One region of the Streptomyces odontotermitis genome, then DNA from elsewhere that is predicted to be linked to it. Evidence: riboswitches for the same ligand, from Rfam matches in the RefSeq annotation. Region 1 holds a riboswitch; each other region holds the start of a gene.
The links. A riboswitch is a leader RNA that binds a small molecule or an ion and turns the genes downstream of it on or off. The one in region 1 is predicted to bind cobalamin.
Positions count from the first base shown of each region.

Region 2: linked by a shared signal. The riboswitch ahead of ACQB60_RS27495 (CbtB domain-containing protein) and the one ahead of metE (5-methyltetrahydropteroyltriglutamate--homocysteine S-methyltransferase) in region 1 are both predicted to bind cobalamin.
Region 3: linked by a shared signal. The riboswitch ahead of ACQB60_RS41710 (ribonucleoside-diphosphate reductase subunit alpha) and the one ahead of metE (5-methyltetrahydropteroyltriglutamate--homocysteine S-methyltransferase) in region 1 are both predicted to bind cobalamin.

Region 1 covers NZ_JBNJLS010000008.1:189,495-194,205, forward strand. Annotated here, with positions in the region: gene ACQB60_RS23930 (inorganic diphosphatase) at 26-535, shown strand; gene ACQB60_RS23935 (DNA-binding protein) at 576-1,115, shown strand; cobalamin riboswitch at 1,118-1,335, shown strand; gene metE (5-methyltetrahydropteroyltriglutamate--homocysteine S-methyltransferase) at 1,501-3,819, shown strand; gene ACQB60_RS23945 (bifunctional 2-methylcitrate synthase/citrate synthase) at 3,826-4,711, opposite strand, start outside.
Region 2 covers NZ_JBNJLS010000011.1:42,052-46,762, reverse strand. Annotated here, with positions in the region: gene ACQB60_RS27515 (hypothetical protein) at 1-174, shown strand, start outside; gene ACQB60_RS27510 (class F sortase) at 241-864, shown strand; gene cpt (chloramphenicol phosphotransferase CPT) at 908-1,462, shown strand; gene ACQB60_RS27500 (CbtA family protein) at 1,512-2,312, opposite strand; gene ACQB60_RS27495 (CbtB domain-containing protein) at 2,334-2,552, opposite strand; cobalamin riboswitch at 2,587-2,714, opposite strand; gene ACQB60_RS27490 (ANTAR domain-containing protein) at 3,073-3,843, opposite strand; gene ACQB60_RS27485 (glycoside hydrolase family 6 protein) at 4,018-4,711, shown strand, end outside.
Region 3 covers NZ_JBNJLS010000028.1:8,071-12,781, reverse strand. Annotated here, with positions in the region: gene mctP (monocarboxylate uptake permease MctP) at 1-1,518, shown strand, start outside; gene ACQB60_RS41720 (GNAT family N-acetyltransferase) at 1,593-2,222, shown strand; gene ACQB60_RS41715 (hypothetical protein) at 2,219-2,983, opposite strand; adenosylcobalamin-variant (AdoCbl-variant) riboswitch at 3,095-3,193, shown strand; gene ACQB60_RS41710 (ribonucleoside-diphosphate reductase subunit alpha) at 3,336-4,711, shown strand, end outside.

The DNA.
Region 1 (4,711 bases):
CGCCCGGCTGGTGGATGGTCGCGTCATGGAGAGAGCCGACCGACCCGAGTTCGACGTGACCATCGAGATTCCCCAAGGGTCCAGGAACAAGTACGAGATGGACCACGCCTCCGGGCGCATCCGCCTGGACCGGATGCTGTTCACCGCCACCCGCTACCCCGCCGACTACGGCTACATCGACGGCACCCTCGGCCGGGACGAGGACCCGCTGGACGCCCTCGTGCTCGCCGGCGAGCGGACGTTCCCCGGCTGCACCATCCGCTGCCGGGCCATCGGGATGTTCGTGATGAGCGACGAGAAGGGGCCCGACGAGAAGGTCCTGTGCGTGCCCGCGCACGACCCCCGGCACGAGAACGTGCAGGACATCAGCGACATCCCCGAGTTCGACCGCCGCGAGATCACGCACTTCTTCGAGGTCTACAAGGACCTGGAGCCCGGCAAGTCCGTGGAGGGCTCGCACTGGGAGGACCGCGACCACACCTACGCGGAGATCGCGGCGGCCCGCCTCCGCCTGCAAACAAACCGTTCACAATAATCCGTTGACGCGTTCTTGTGTGGCCCACCACCCTGGACGCATGGCACCCACTTCTGCCCCTGAACCCGCCGAATCCGCCGCATCAGTTGGATCCACCGAACTCGCCTCGTCCGACGCCGCGTTCACTCCCCCGGACCCCGACCAGGCGCGGGCCCGACGGGCCCCCGCGGCCCTCTTCCGCATCGCCGAGCGGCACGCGGCCGACGCGGCGCAGCGCGGGCGCCAGGTCCACCCCGCGGTGCTCGCGCCGCACGAGGCGATCAGGCTGGTGTCGTTCCTGCTCAGCGGCGCGGCCCAACTCACCGACGGGGAGGCCGAGGTGGACCGCGCGGACCTCACCGCCGCGCTGACCCTGATACCGCTGGCGCGCGGCGAGATGGACGAACTGGAGGCCGGGCTCCTGCAGATGGCGCGCGGCCGCGGCATGACCTGGCCGGAGATCGCCTTCGGCCTCGGTCTCGGCACCCCGCAGGCCGCCCGGCAGCGCTATGAGCGGCTGGTCTCCCGTACGACAGCGGACGCCGCTCCTGCGACGGCGGACGTCTCCCCCGCAGCGGCGGAAGGAGATCGCGACCGTTAGGTAGGGTGGCCCGTGCAGCTGGTTCGCCCCGCCCGCCAGGCGGGAGCGTCGCAAGAGGGAACCCGGTGGGAATCCGGGACTGCCCCGCAGCGGTGAGCGGGAACGACCGCCGTCACACGCACTGGCCCCGGGAAGGGGCTGGGAAGCGACGGCCAGTAGATGTCCTCCACGTGAGGACGCGCCCGCGAGTCCGAAGACCTGCCAACTGCCCGCGCACGAACCACTCGTGCACGGACATCCCGGTGACCTCGAGGGCGGGTCGGCGTACATACCAGGCGGACGAACCGTGCCGTGCCGTGCACGCTCGCCCCGCCGGGTCCGTCGCCCTTCGCGCTCTCGTCCCGTCCCCGGGATCTCAGGGATTCATCTCGCGAAGGAGATCTCCGTGACCACCAAGCCCGCAGCCGCGGCAGCACGGGCCACCGTGTACGGCTACCCCCGCCAGGGCCAGAACCGGGAACTGAAGAAGGCGATCGAGGGCTACTGGAAGGGCCGCGTCGACGCCGACGCCCTCCGCGCCACCGCCGCCGAACTGCGCAGCGCCACCTGGCGGCAGCTCGCCGACGCCGGCCTCCACGAGGTGCCGACCGGCGACTTCTCGTACTACGACCACGTCCTGGACACCAGCGTCATGGTCGGCGCCGTCCCCGACCGCCACCGCACGCCCGTCGCCGCCGACAGCCTCGACGGATACTTCGCGATGGCGCGCGGCACCCAGGACGTGGCGCCGCTGGAGATGACCAAGTGGTTCGACACCAACTACCACTATCTGGTCCCGGAGTTGGGACCGGACACGGTCTTCACCGCCGACTCCACGAAGCAGGTCGCCGAGCTCAAGGAGGCCCTGGCACTCGGCCACAACGGGCGGCCGGTCCTCGTCGGCCCGGTCACCTACCTGCTGCTCGCCAAGCCCGCGCCGGGCGTCGCCGCCGACTTCGTGCCGCTGACCCTGCTCGACCGGCTCCTGCCGGTGTACGCGGAGGTCCTCGCCGACCTGCGCGCGGCGGGTGCCGACTGGGTGCAGCTGGACGAGCCCGCCCTCGTCCAGGACCGCACCCCGGCCGAACTGGGCGCCGCCGAGCGCGCCTACCGGGACCTCGGCGCGCTCACGGACCGGCCGAAGCTCCTGGTCGCCTCGTACTTCGACCGGCTCGGCGACGCGCTGCCCGTCCTGGCCAAGGCGCCGGTGGACGGCCTTGCCCTGGACTTCACCGGGGCCGCCGCCGCCAACCTCGACGACCTCGCGGCCGTCGGCGGTCTTCCTGGCAAGCGGCTCGTCGCGGGCGTCGTCGACGGCCGCAACATCTGGATCAACGACTTCGAGAAGTCCCTCGCGACGCTCGGCACCCTGCTGGGTCTGGCCGGCCGGGTCGACGTGGCGGCTTCCTGCTCACTGCTGCACGTGCCGCTCGACGCGGCCGCCGAGCGGGACATCGAACCGCAGATCCTGCGCTGGCTGGCCTTCGCGAAGCAGAAGTCGGCGGAGGTCGTCACGCTCGCCCGCGGCCTGGCCCGCGGCATCCACACCATCGCCGCCGAACTCGCCGCGAACCGCGCCGACCTGGCCTCGCGCGCAGGCTCGGCGATCACCCACGACCCGGCGGTGCGCGCCCGCGCCGCCGCCGTCACGGACGCGGACGGCCGCCGCTCGGCGCCGTACGAGCGGCGGGCCGAGGCCCAGCGCGCCCAGCTCGGCCTGCCACTCCTTCCGACCACCACGATCGGCTCGTTCCCGCAGACCGGCGCGTTGCGCACCGCCCGCGCCGACCTGCGCGCCGGACGGATCGACACGGCCGCGTACGAGGAGCGCATCGAGGCCGAGATCCGCGACGTCCTCGCCTTCCAGGAGAAGGCGGGCATCGACGTCCTGGTGCACGGCGAGCCCGAACGCAACGACATGGTCCAGTACTTCGCCGAGCAGCTCACCGGCTATCTCGCCACGCAGCACGGCTGGGTCCAGTCCTACGGCACCCGCTATGTGCGCCCGCCGGTCCTGGCGGGCGACATCTCCCGGCCCGAGCCGATGACGGTGCGCTGGACGGCGTACGCGAACTCGCTCACCGACCGGCCGGTCAAGGGCATGCTGACCGGCCCGGTGACGATGCTCGCCTGGTCCTTCGTCCGCGACGACCAGCCGCTCGGCGACACCGCGCGCCAGGTGGCCCTCGCGCTGCGGGACGAGGTCGAGGACCTCGAAGCGGCCGGGACGTCGGTCATCCAGGTCGACGAGCCCGCCCTGCGCGAGACCCTGCCGCTGCGCGCCGCCGACCACCCGGCCTACCTGGCGTGGGCGACGGAGGCGTTCCGGCTGACCACGAGCGGCGTGCGCGCGGCCACGCAGATCCACACGCACATGTGCTACGCGGAGTTCGGCGACATCGTCCAGGCCATCGACGACCTCGACGCCGACGTGATCAGCCTGGAGGCCGCCCGCTCCCACATGCAGGTGGCGCGCGAGCTCGCGGCGCACGGCTATCCGCGCGAGGCCGGGCCAGGGGTCTACGACATCCACTCGCCGCGCATCCCCAGCGCGGAGGAGGCGGCGGCCCTGCTCCGCAAGGGACTTGAGGCCATTCCGCCGCAGCGGCTCTGGGTCAACCCGGACTGCGGCCTGAAGACCCGCGGCTGGCCCGAGACCCGGGCGTCCCTGGAGAGCCTGGTGGCCGCCGCCCGTACGGTCCGCGAGGAGATCACCCCGTCCTGACCGGCATCACCCCGTCCTGACAGGCAGCGTCCGCTGGTCCGGCCCCGCGTACGAGGCGAGGGGCCGGATCAGCGCGTTGTGGGCGAGCTGCTCGGTGATGTGGGCCGTCCAGCCGGTGATGCGGCTCATCACGAAGATCGGTGTGAAGGCCGGGGTGTCGAAGCCCATCAGGTGGTAGGCGAGGCCCGCCGGGTAGTCCAGGTTCGGGTGGAGGGACTTGCGGGCGAGCATGGCGTCGCGCAGGGCCGTGTGCAGAGTGGCGAGGCGGGTGGTCTCCGGGTCGGCGGCGCGGGCGACCAGGCGGTCCAGGGCGTCCTGCATGACCGGGACGCGGGAGTCGCCGTCCTTGTAGACGCGGTGGCCGAAGCCCATGATCCTGCGGCGGGCGGCGAGGGCCTCGTCCAGCCACTCCTCGGCGCGCGCGGGGTCGCCGATCTCGTCCAGCATGCGCATCACGGCTTCGTTGGCGCCGCCGTGCAGGGGGCCCTTGAGGGCGCCGATCGCGGCGGTGACCGCGCTGTGCAGGTCGGAGAGGGTGGAGGTGACGACCCGGGCGGTGAACGTCGAGGCGTTGAAGCTGTGTTCGGCGTACAGCGTCAGGGAGATCTCGAAGCAGCGCACCACCTCGGGGGCGGGCACGCCGCCGAAGCACATGTGGAAGAAGTTCTCGGCGTAGCCGAGTTCGGGGTGCGGCGGGATCGGGGCGAGCCCCCGGCGGCGGCGCTGGTCGGCGGCGACCACGGTCGGCAGCTTCGCGAGGAGGGCGAGGGACTTGGCGCGCTGGGCGGCGGGGCTGCCGTCTTCCTCCGTGGGGTCCTCGGCGCCGAACAGGCTGACGGCGGTGCGCAGGACGTCCATCGGGTGGCAGGTCTCGGGCAGCCGGGCAAGCAGC
Region 2 (4,711 bases), on a different contig from region 1:
GCCCGCCTCGCGGAGTCGCACCTCGCCGAGTCGCACCTCGCGGGACCGGCCGCCTCGGCCGAGGCGAGCGAGGCGGGGCCCGGCACCCGGCACGCGGTCATCGGCCTGGTGCTCGCCGGTGTCGCGGCGGTGGCCGTCGCGTTCCGCAGCGTCCGCCGGCGCCGCTCCGAGTGAGAGCGGAGTTGAGAGCGGGGTGAGCGCGCGGTGACCAGCGACAGGCCGGGCTCCGGGCGGCTGCTCATGGGTGCCGCCTGGGCCGTGCTCATCGGGGGACTCTGCCTGTGGGGGAGCGACGCCGTCGACCTCCGGGGCGGCCTCTCCGAACCCGCCGCGGGCGACGTGGCGGCGGTCGGGCGGCCCTTCGGCGTCGAACTCCCGCCCGCGCACGAGGCGTTGGACCCCGCCCGTCCGCAGCGCGTCGACATCCCCGCGCTCGACGTGCGCGCCGCGGTGACGGCGCGCGGGCTCGACGCGGAGGGCGCGATCGACCCGCCGCCGTTCGCGCAGGCGGACTCGGTCGGCTGGTACGGCGGCGGCACCCGGCCCGGCGCGGCGGGCGCCGCCCTGCTCGTGGGCCACGTCGACACCGAGACGCGGCCCGCCGTCTTCTACCACCTCAGCGCGCTCAAACCCGGCGAGCGGATCGGGGTGGCCCGGGACGACGGCACGGTCGCCGAGTTCACCGTCGACGACGTACGGGTGCACCGGCGCGACGGCTTCGACGCGAAGGCGGCGTACGGCCCGCACGAGGACGGCCGCGCGGAGCTGCGCCTGATCACCTGCGGCGGGACCTTCGACCACGCGCAGCGCCGGTACACGGCGAACGTGGTGGTGTCCGCGTACCTGACGGGCGTCCGCCGCTGAAATGGAGTGGGTGGCGCGGGTGACCGTGCCTACAGTGGCGTCCGTGACGGGACAAGTGATCGTGCTCAACGGCGGTTCCAGCGCGGGGAAGTCGGGCATCGCGCGCTGTCTGCAGGCCGTGCTCGCGGAGCCCTGGCTGACCTTCGGCTGCGACACCTTCGTGGACGCCCTGCCCGCGTCGATGAAGGCGTCGGACGCGGGCCTCGACATCGCGGCGGACGGCGCGGTGAGCGTGGGGGCGGAGTTCCGCGCGCTTGAGGCCGCGTGGATCGAGGGGATCGCCGCGATGGCACGGGCCGGGGCGCGGGTGATCGTCGACGAGGTCTTCCTCGGGGGCGCCGCCTCGCAGGCCCGCTGGGATAAGGCGCTCGTGGACGTGCCCGTGCTGTGGGTGGGCGTGCGCTGCGCCCCCGAGGTGGCGGCCGCGCGCGAGCTGGCGCGGGGCGACCGGGCCGCCGGAATGGCCGCGGGGCAGGCCGAGTCGGTGCACCAGGGCGTGCGCTACGACATGGAGGTCGACACCGCGGGCCGGGAGTCGCTGGAGTGCGCGCAGGCCATCGCGGAGCGTCTCGCGGGGCGCCTCACGGAGCGTGGGTGACGGTGACGGCGGCCCCGGTCCCGCCGCGGGGCCGCCCTCGACCGGGACGTCAGGCCGTGGGCTCCACGGAGACCGTGTTCGGGGACGTGCGGGCGTAACCGCCCTCCGCCGAGGCCGACTTGGCGGCCGCGCGCAGGCCGAGTCCGCCGAAGACCGCCGCGAACACCGCCCACAGCAGCACGTGCGAGGCGAGCGACAGCATCCGGAAGTCCCACAGCAGCGTCGCGTCCACCGGAACGGGGTCCGGGTTGTCGGGCAGCGCGAAGAGCAGCGCGAGCACGGCGACCGTCGTGAGGGCCACGGCGATCTGGCGCACCGGAAGGGACTTGGCGGCCAGGCGCACGTACACCTGCCAGGCCAGGAACATGCCGAGCACGCCGATCGCGACCGATGCCAGCCACATCGCCTGCCGGTCGCCGACCGTGCCGGAGTCGCCGACGCCCGGCGGGTTAGCCGGGTAGCGCAGGCCCGGCAGGAGCGAGACCGCGACGAACGCGGCCGTCGCGAAGGTCAGGGCGCGCGGCCAGGGGGACGTCTGCGGAGCGCGCCGGTGCACCAGGGCGTACGCCACCGCGAACAGCACGCCGATCGCGAGACCGGCGACGACAGCGGCGACGACCAGGCCGAGGTGCTGGGTCGAGCGGGTGAAGAGCTCCTCGTGGTGCTGCATGGACTGGCCGGCGCCGTGCGCGTGCTCCTCGGCGGCCGTGCGCTTCTCCTCGGCGCGGATCGCGCGGTCCATCAGGGGCTCGGCGAGGAGGAGGGAGAAGAGACCGGCCGCGAGGCCCGCCGCCCCTCCCGCCGCCAACCCGCGCCCGAGCAGGGGGAGTACAGGTGTCGGGGAGGACATGGTGCTGAGATCGCCCGCCCGTCAGTGGCAGGGGGCACCGAAGAGGTGCCTGCCGTCGTGCGCGAACTCGTGCAGGTAGCTGCCGGTCGCCGAGATCAGCGAGCCGTTGTCGATGAACACCGCGTACAGCGCGATCAGCGCGAGGATCGCCGCGCCGGAGGCGATGAGCCAGTCGCGCGTCTGGGTCGCGGCGGCCTGGGCCGCCGTGGTGTCGGTGGTCGGTGCAGTGTGCAGAGACATACCGGGTGGGCCTCCTTCTGGGGTTTCCACGCCCCATGGCAGGAGGACGACGGCTCAGTTCCTGACTTCCGCGCACGTCTGGGGAGCACGCACGGGGTCACAGTGGCGGGACCGCCCCGGAATCGCACCGGGTTCCTGTCAACCGTCGCCTCGATGTATGGACTTGTCGTCCCGGAGAGTCCCAGTCCGGCATGGACACTGTCAACCACGTCCGCGCCTCTGCGCCCCCTGCGACCTGCGCAAGCCCGCTTGCGACGGTGGACCGTCGCCCGGTCGACGGACCGCTCCCCCCGGAACCGTCGACCGGGCTGGTCCTCCACCGCGCGCGCACGAGTCGCGGGAGTAACCCGGCGCCGGCGCGGGAGCTGTGGTGCCGACCCGCTTGCGGGGTGGGCAGGTTCAGCCTGATCCGGCCGGGGGCTTGGGCCGTCAGAACCGACTCTAGAGCGAATATGCCTCCCGGCCTAGGGGGCGTTTGACGCCAAGTCGTGGCCGGATCGCCCTGCGTGATCGCCACAGTTCAGAGGGGTTCGGTTTCATCAGGTCCGGACCTGCCGGGGCGCAGCGCCGCGTCGTTGAGCTTTCCCTCGATCAGCTCGCCCGCGACGCGGTCGATGGCCAGGCGTTCCCTGCGTGCGTAGCCGCGCAGGGCCGCGAAGGCGGGCTCCATTCCGGTGCGCCAGCGCTCGGCGAGTATGCCTTTGGCCTGTTCGACGCGAATGCGACTGGTCAGCGCCGTCTCCAACTGCCTGCTGAGCGTGCGGTAGCCGGCGTACGCCTCGTGGTTGTGCAGCCCGAGGGCGGCCGCGCTCGCCAGGATCTCGGCGCACCGCACCTCACCGTTGGGAGTGGCCTGCCTGGCGAGGAAGACATTGAGCACGCCGAACACGGACTCGCCGCGGCGCATCGGCACCGCGTACGTCATCGTGACGCCGTGCTCCAGGGCCTGTGCGGTGAACTCGGGCCAGCGGATCGCCGTCACCCTCTCGGTGAGCCGCACGGGCGCCACCGTCGTGCCGGTGCTGTAGCTCTCCACGCACGGCCCGTCGCTCCTCTGGGACCTCAACAGGGCTATCGCGACCTCTTGTTGGTGGCTGCTGGGGGCGAGCGCGATGGTGCGGCTCTCGCCCGTGCGGTGGGTGAACATCACTCCGGCGGTGTGCGCGCCGAACAGCTCCACACAGTGGTCGGCCATGCCCCGCAGATAGTGCTCGGCCCGGAAGTCGTCCCGCAGTGTGTCCGCGCTCTCCACCACGACTTCCGCCAGCCGGAGTTCCGTGCTGCGGTCCACATCAGCCTCCCCTCCCTGGCTGCCCCGCTGCCTTCGCCTACCCCGCGGGGGCGCGCGTTAACGGCCGCTGTAACAGCTCGCCCACAGCTCTCCGCCCGGGGCAGGTGGGCCCTCGTGAGGGGGGAAGCCGTATGTCAGGATTGGGAAACGGACAGTGCACCCAAGGGGGAGTGGATGTACCGCAAAGGCACAGGTCGCGGGAGTGGACACACGAGGGGGGTGAAGGCGGGGGTGGCGCTCGTGGGAGCCGCGGCGCTGCTGCTGTCCGGGTGTTCCTCGGACGACGGCAAGGACAACGACTCGTCCAGCGGCCCCGTGAAACAGCAGCCGAAGGGCAGCGACCCGTACTGGGTCAATCCCGACGGGAACGCGGCGAAGCAGGTCACCGCGTACGAAAAGGACGGCAAGGGCGACGACGCCGAGCTGATCCGGAAGATCGCCGAGCAGCCGGTCGGCGAGTGGATCGGCCCGGAGAACCCGGAGCAGGAGGCGCGCGGCTACACCGAGGCCGCCGAGAAGGCAGACCGGGACGCGCTCCTGGTTCTCTACAACATCCCGCACCGCGACTGCGGCCAGTTCTCCAAGGGCGGCGCGGCGGACGGCAATGCGTACCGGGCGTGGATCGACGGCGTCGCCAAGGGCATCGGCGACCGGCCCGCCACGGTCATCCTGGAGCCGGACGCGGTCCTGCACATGGTCGACAAGTGCACCCCGGACAACCTCCACGAGGAGCGCTACGACCTCCTCAAGGGCGCCATCGGCAAGCTCAAGTCCCTGAAGAACACGAAGGTGTACCTGGACGCGGGCAACGCGGGCTGGGGCAAGGGGCCCGACTCGATCTGGGAGCCCCTGAAGTGGTCGGGCGTCG
Region 3 (4,711 bases), on a different contig from region 1:
GAGCAGAGCCTGGACGAATGGGGCCTCGGCGGCCGGTCGTTCGGCACCTGGGTCACCTGGTTCCTGCTCGGCGGCGACCTCTACACCGCGTACACCTTCGTGGCCGTCCCGGCGGCGATCTACGCGGCGGGCGCGTCCGGCTTCTTCGCGGTGCCGTACACGATCCTGGTCTACCCGCTGATCTTCACCTTCCTGCCGCGCCTGTGGTCCGTCTCGCACAAGCACGGGTACGTGACGACGTCCGACTTCGTCCGCGGCCGCTTCGGCTCCAAGGGGCTCTCGCTGGCCGTCGCGGTCACCGGCATCCTCGCCACGATGCCGTACATCGCGCTCCAACTGGTCGGCATCCAGGCCGTGCTCGACGTCATGGGCATCGGCGGCGACGCGGGCACCAACTGGTTCATCAAGGACCTGCCGCTGCTGATCGCCTTCGCGGTCCTCGCCGCGTACACGTACTCCTCGGGTCTGCGCGCCCCCGCCCTGATCGCCTTCGTGAAGGACGGGCTGATCTACCTCGTCATCGCGGTCGCGATCATCTACATCCCGATCAAGCTGGGCGGCTTCGACGAGATCTTCGCCGGTGCCGCCGCGAAGTTCGACGCCACCAACGAGGCGGCGGGCAAACCGGTTTCGGGCCTGGTGCCCGGCTCGGCGGGGACGTGGACCTACGCGACGCTCGCCCTGGGCTCCGCGCTCGCGCTCTTCATGTACCCGCACTCGATCACGGCGACCCTCTCCTCCAAGAGCCGCGACGTGATCCGCCGCAACACCACGATCCTGCCCCTGTACTCGCTGATGCTGGGCCTGCTCGCGCTGCTCGGCTTCATGGCGATCGCGGCCGGGATCAAGGTCGAGAACGGGCAGTTGGCGATCCCGCAGCTCTTCGAGGACATGTTCCCCGACTGGTTCACGGGCGTCGCGTTCGCGGCGATCGGCATCGGCGCGCTGGTCCCTGCGGCCATCATGTCCATCGCGGCCGCGAACCTCTTCACGCGCAACATCTACAAGGACTTCCTGAAGCCCGACGCCACGCCCGAGCAGGAGACCAAGGTCTCCAAGCTCGTCTCGCTGCTCGTGAAGGTGGGCGCCCTGGTCTTCGTCCTCACCATGGACAAGACCGTCGCCATCAACTTCCAGCTCCTCGGCGGCGTGTGGATCCTGCAGACGATGCCCGCCCTGGTCGGCGGCCTGTTCACCCGCTGGTTCCACCGCTGGGCACTGCTCGCGGGCTGGGCGGTCGGCATGGTCTACGGCACGTGGGCGGCGTGGAGCATGTCCTCCCCGAAGCAGGCGCACTTCGCCAGCAACTCCAAGGAGATCCCGGGCATCGGCGAGATCGGCTACATCGGTCTCACGGCGTTCGTCCTCAACATCGTGGTCACGGTGGTCCTCACCTTCGTCCTGAAGGCCCTCAAGGCCCCCGAGGGCGTCGACGAGACCTCCCCCGGCGACTACACGGCCGACGCGGGCGACAAGGGCGTCCAGGTCGAGCTCCCCAAGGTGGGCGCGGGCCACTGAGCCTTCCCTGCACGTGGACGGGCCGCCGGGAAATCCGGCGGCCCGTCGTCGTACGCGTGCGGGACACTCCCGGCATGGACCTCACCATCAGGCAGGCGCACACGCAGGAGTACGAGGCACTGGGCGCCGTCGTGGCGCGGGCGTACCGCGCGGACGGGCTCCTCGACTTCGAGGAGAGCGACGGCTACGAGGAGCAGTTGCGGGACGTCGCGGGCCGGGCCGCCGCCGCGCGCATCCTGGTCGCGGTGGACGGCGGCACGGGCGGGAGCGGCGCGGGCGGGGGCGGCACGGACGAGAGCGGCACAGGCGGCCGCGCGGGCGGGGGAGGCACGGACGGCCGCGAGGGCGACGGCGGCCGAGTGCTCGGCGACCGGGTGCTCGGCGGCGTCACCTTCGTGGAGTCCGGCGGCCCCATGGCGGAACTGGCGCGGGCCGGCGAGGCCGAGATCCGCATGCTGGCGGTCGCCCCCGACGCGCGCGGCCGGGGTGCGGGCGAGGCACTGGTGCGGGCCTGTGTGGAGCGGGCCCGAGCGGTCGAGGGCTGCGTCCGCGTGATCCTGTCGACCCAGCCCACGATGCACGCGGCCCACCGCCTCTACGAGCGCCTCGGCTTCGTACGGGTACCGGAGCGGGACTGGCTTCCGGTGCCCGATGTGCGGCTGCTGGCCTACGAGTTGGAGCTCAGGCCCGGGAGCCTGCCCTAGGCCGTGCCCGCACTCACCGTGACCAGCACTCCGCCGACGCGGACCTCGGCGGTGTGCGTGGGCGTGCCGTCGTGCTCGTCGCCGCCCAGGACGCGGCTGGTCTCCAGGGTCGCCTCGTCGCCGATGCGGGGCAGCTGTCCGACCGAGTGGTGCCGGGTGATCGGGGCGGCCTCGGTGTCCTCCGTCACATCGGGGCACAAGTACCGCGGCTTGCTCTGGAGTTGGAGGTAGCGGCCGGCGTCAGCGGGACTCAGCGAGACGAGGCGCCGGCTCACGGGCGGCCGGGACGCCGCCGCCTGCTCGGACGCCGAACCCAACTCGCCCGCCCCGCCGCCTGCTTCATCCGCCCCGCCGCCCGTCTCGTCCGCCCCTCCGTCGGCCTCGTCCGCCCCGGCACCGCCCTCGCCCGCCCCGCCGTCGAAGACCAGCACCTGCTGCGCGCTCGCACCCCGCATGTCGTACAGCTCGCCGTTCGCGTCCTTGCCGCGCGCGCAGGAGCCCCAGTCGCCGCGCCCGAGGCTCTTGCCGAAGAGCCCCACCGCGATGTCCGTCGGCCGCGCGCGCTCGGCGAAGGCGTCGTCCGCGAGCAGCGCCCCCTCCAACTGGCCGTCGCCGAACGTCTGCGCGGCGCCCGCACGCCCGTCGACGCCCTCCGCGCTCGGCGGCCCGTCCGAGAGCCAGCCGCCCGCCCCGCAGCCCGCGAGCGGCGCGATCAGCGCCCCGCAGAGGGCCGCGCAGGCCGCACCCCGCCCCGCCCTCACCGCCCCTCCCGCGCCGCTTGATCCGTCAAGCCGCCACCCTCACCACACCCCAGCCGACACAAGATGTGGTGCTGCCTCCGAAACCCAGCACAAGATGTATGCTCGTCCTCGCTGTCGCCGCAGGGGAATCCGGTGGAAGTCCGGAACTGTCCCGCAACGGTGTATGTGTACGTCTTTGTCGTACCCATGAGTCCGAGAACCTGCTGACAGTGCGCCCGGTGCATCCGCTCCGGGTGCCGAGACGTCCGGGCCTCGTGGAATGGGCCGGTGGACGCGGCGCCCCGCCCTGCGCGGACGCGCCCGCACCGCCGTGCTCCCCTCGGGCCCAGAGCCGAGCGAGGGAGTGCTCCACGTGACCATCGCGCCAGCCGAACCGGCCTCAGCCCAGCAGGCCCGAGCCGCGGAAAAGGCAGCGGACCAGGCGGACAAGGTACAGGACGCGCCGGGCACCGCCCTGCTGCGTACCCTCACCGACCTCTGTGCCGACCTTCCCGACGCCGACCCCGGCCGGGTCGCCGCCGCCGCGCTGCGCGGCCGCTCCGCCAAGGCGGACGAGGCGGAGCTGCGGGACCTGGCCACCGAGGCGGCCGCGGGGCTCATCTCCGAGGACCCGGTGTACTCGAGGCTCGCGGCCCGGCTCCTCACCATCGGCATCCGCGAGGAAGCGGCCTCGCAGGGCGTGACGTCCTTCTCCGGCTCGATCGCGGTCGGCCACCGCGAGGGCCTGATCGCCGACCGCACCCAGGAGTTCGTGGCCGCGCACACGGCCCGCCTGGACGCGCTGATCGACCTCGACGGCGACGACCGCTTCGGCTACTTCGGCCTGCGCACCCTGCACAGCCGCTACCTGCTGCGCCACCCGCTCACCCGCAAGGTCGTGGAGACCCCGCAGCACTTCATGCTCCGCGTGGCCAGCGGTCTCGCGGAGGACGGCAGCGACCGCGCGGTGGACGAAGTCGCCGCGCTGTACCGCCTGATGAGCCGCCTGGACTACCTCCCGTCCTCGCCCACCCTCTTCAACTCCGGCACCCGCCACCCCCAGATGTCCAGCTGCTACCTGCTGGACTCGCCGCTGGACGAGCTCGACTCGATCTACGACCGCTACCACCAGGTGGCCCGGCTCTCGAAGCACGCGGGCGGCATCGGCCTCTCGTACTCCCGCATCCGCAGCCGGGGTTCGCTGATCCGCGGCACCAACGGCCACTCCAACGGCATCGTCCCGTTCCTGAAGACGCTGGACGCCTCGGTGGCGGCCGTGAACCAGGGCGGGCGCCGCAAGGGCGCCGCGGCGGTGTACCTGGAGACCTGGCACTCCGACATCGAGGAGTTCCTGGAGCTGCGCGACAACACCGGTGAGGACGCGCGCCGCACGCACAACCTCAACCTCGCGCACTGGATCCCGGACGAGTTCATGCGCCGGGTCGCCGCCGACCAGGACTGGTCGCTGTTCTCCCCCGCCGACGTGCCCGACCTCGTCGACCTGTGGGGCGACGACTTCGACGCCGCGTACCGGAAGGCCGAGGCCGAGGGGAAGGCCCAGAAGACCATCCCCGCGCGGGACTTGTACGGCCGCATGATGCGCACCCTCGCGCAGACCGGCAACGGCTGGATGACCTTCAAGGACGCCGCCAACCGCACCGCCAACCAGACCGCGGAGCCCGGCCACACCGTCCACTCCTCGAACCTGTGCACCGAGATCCTGGAGGTGACGGACGACGGGGAGACGGC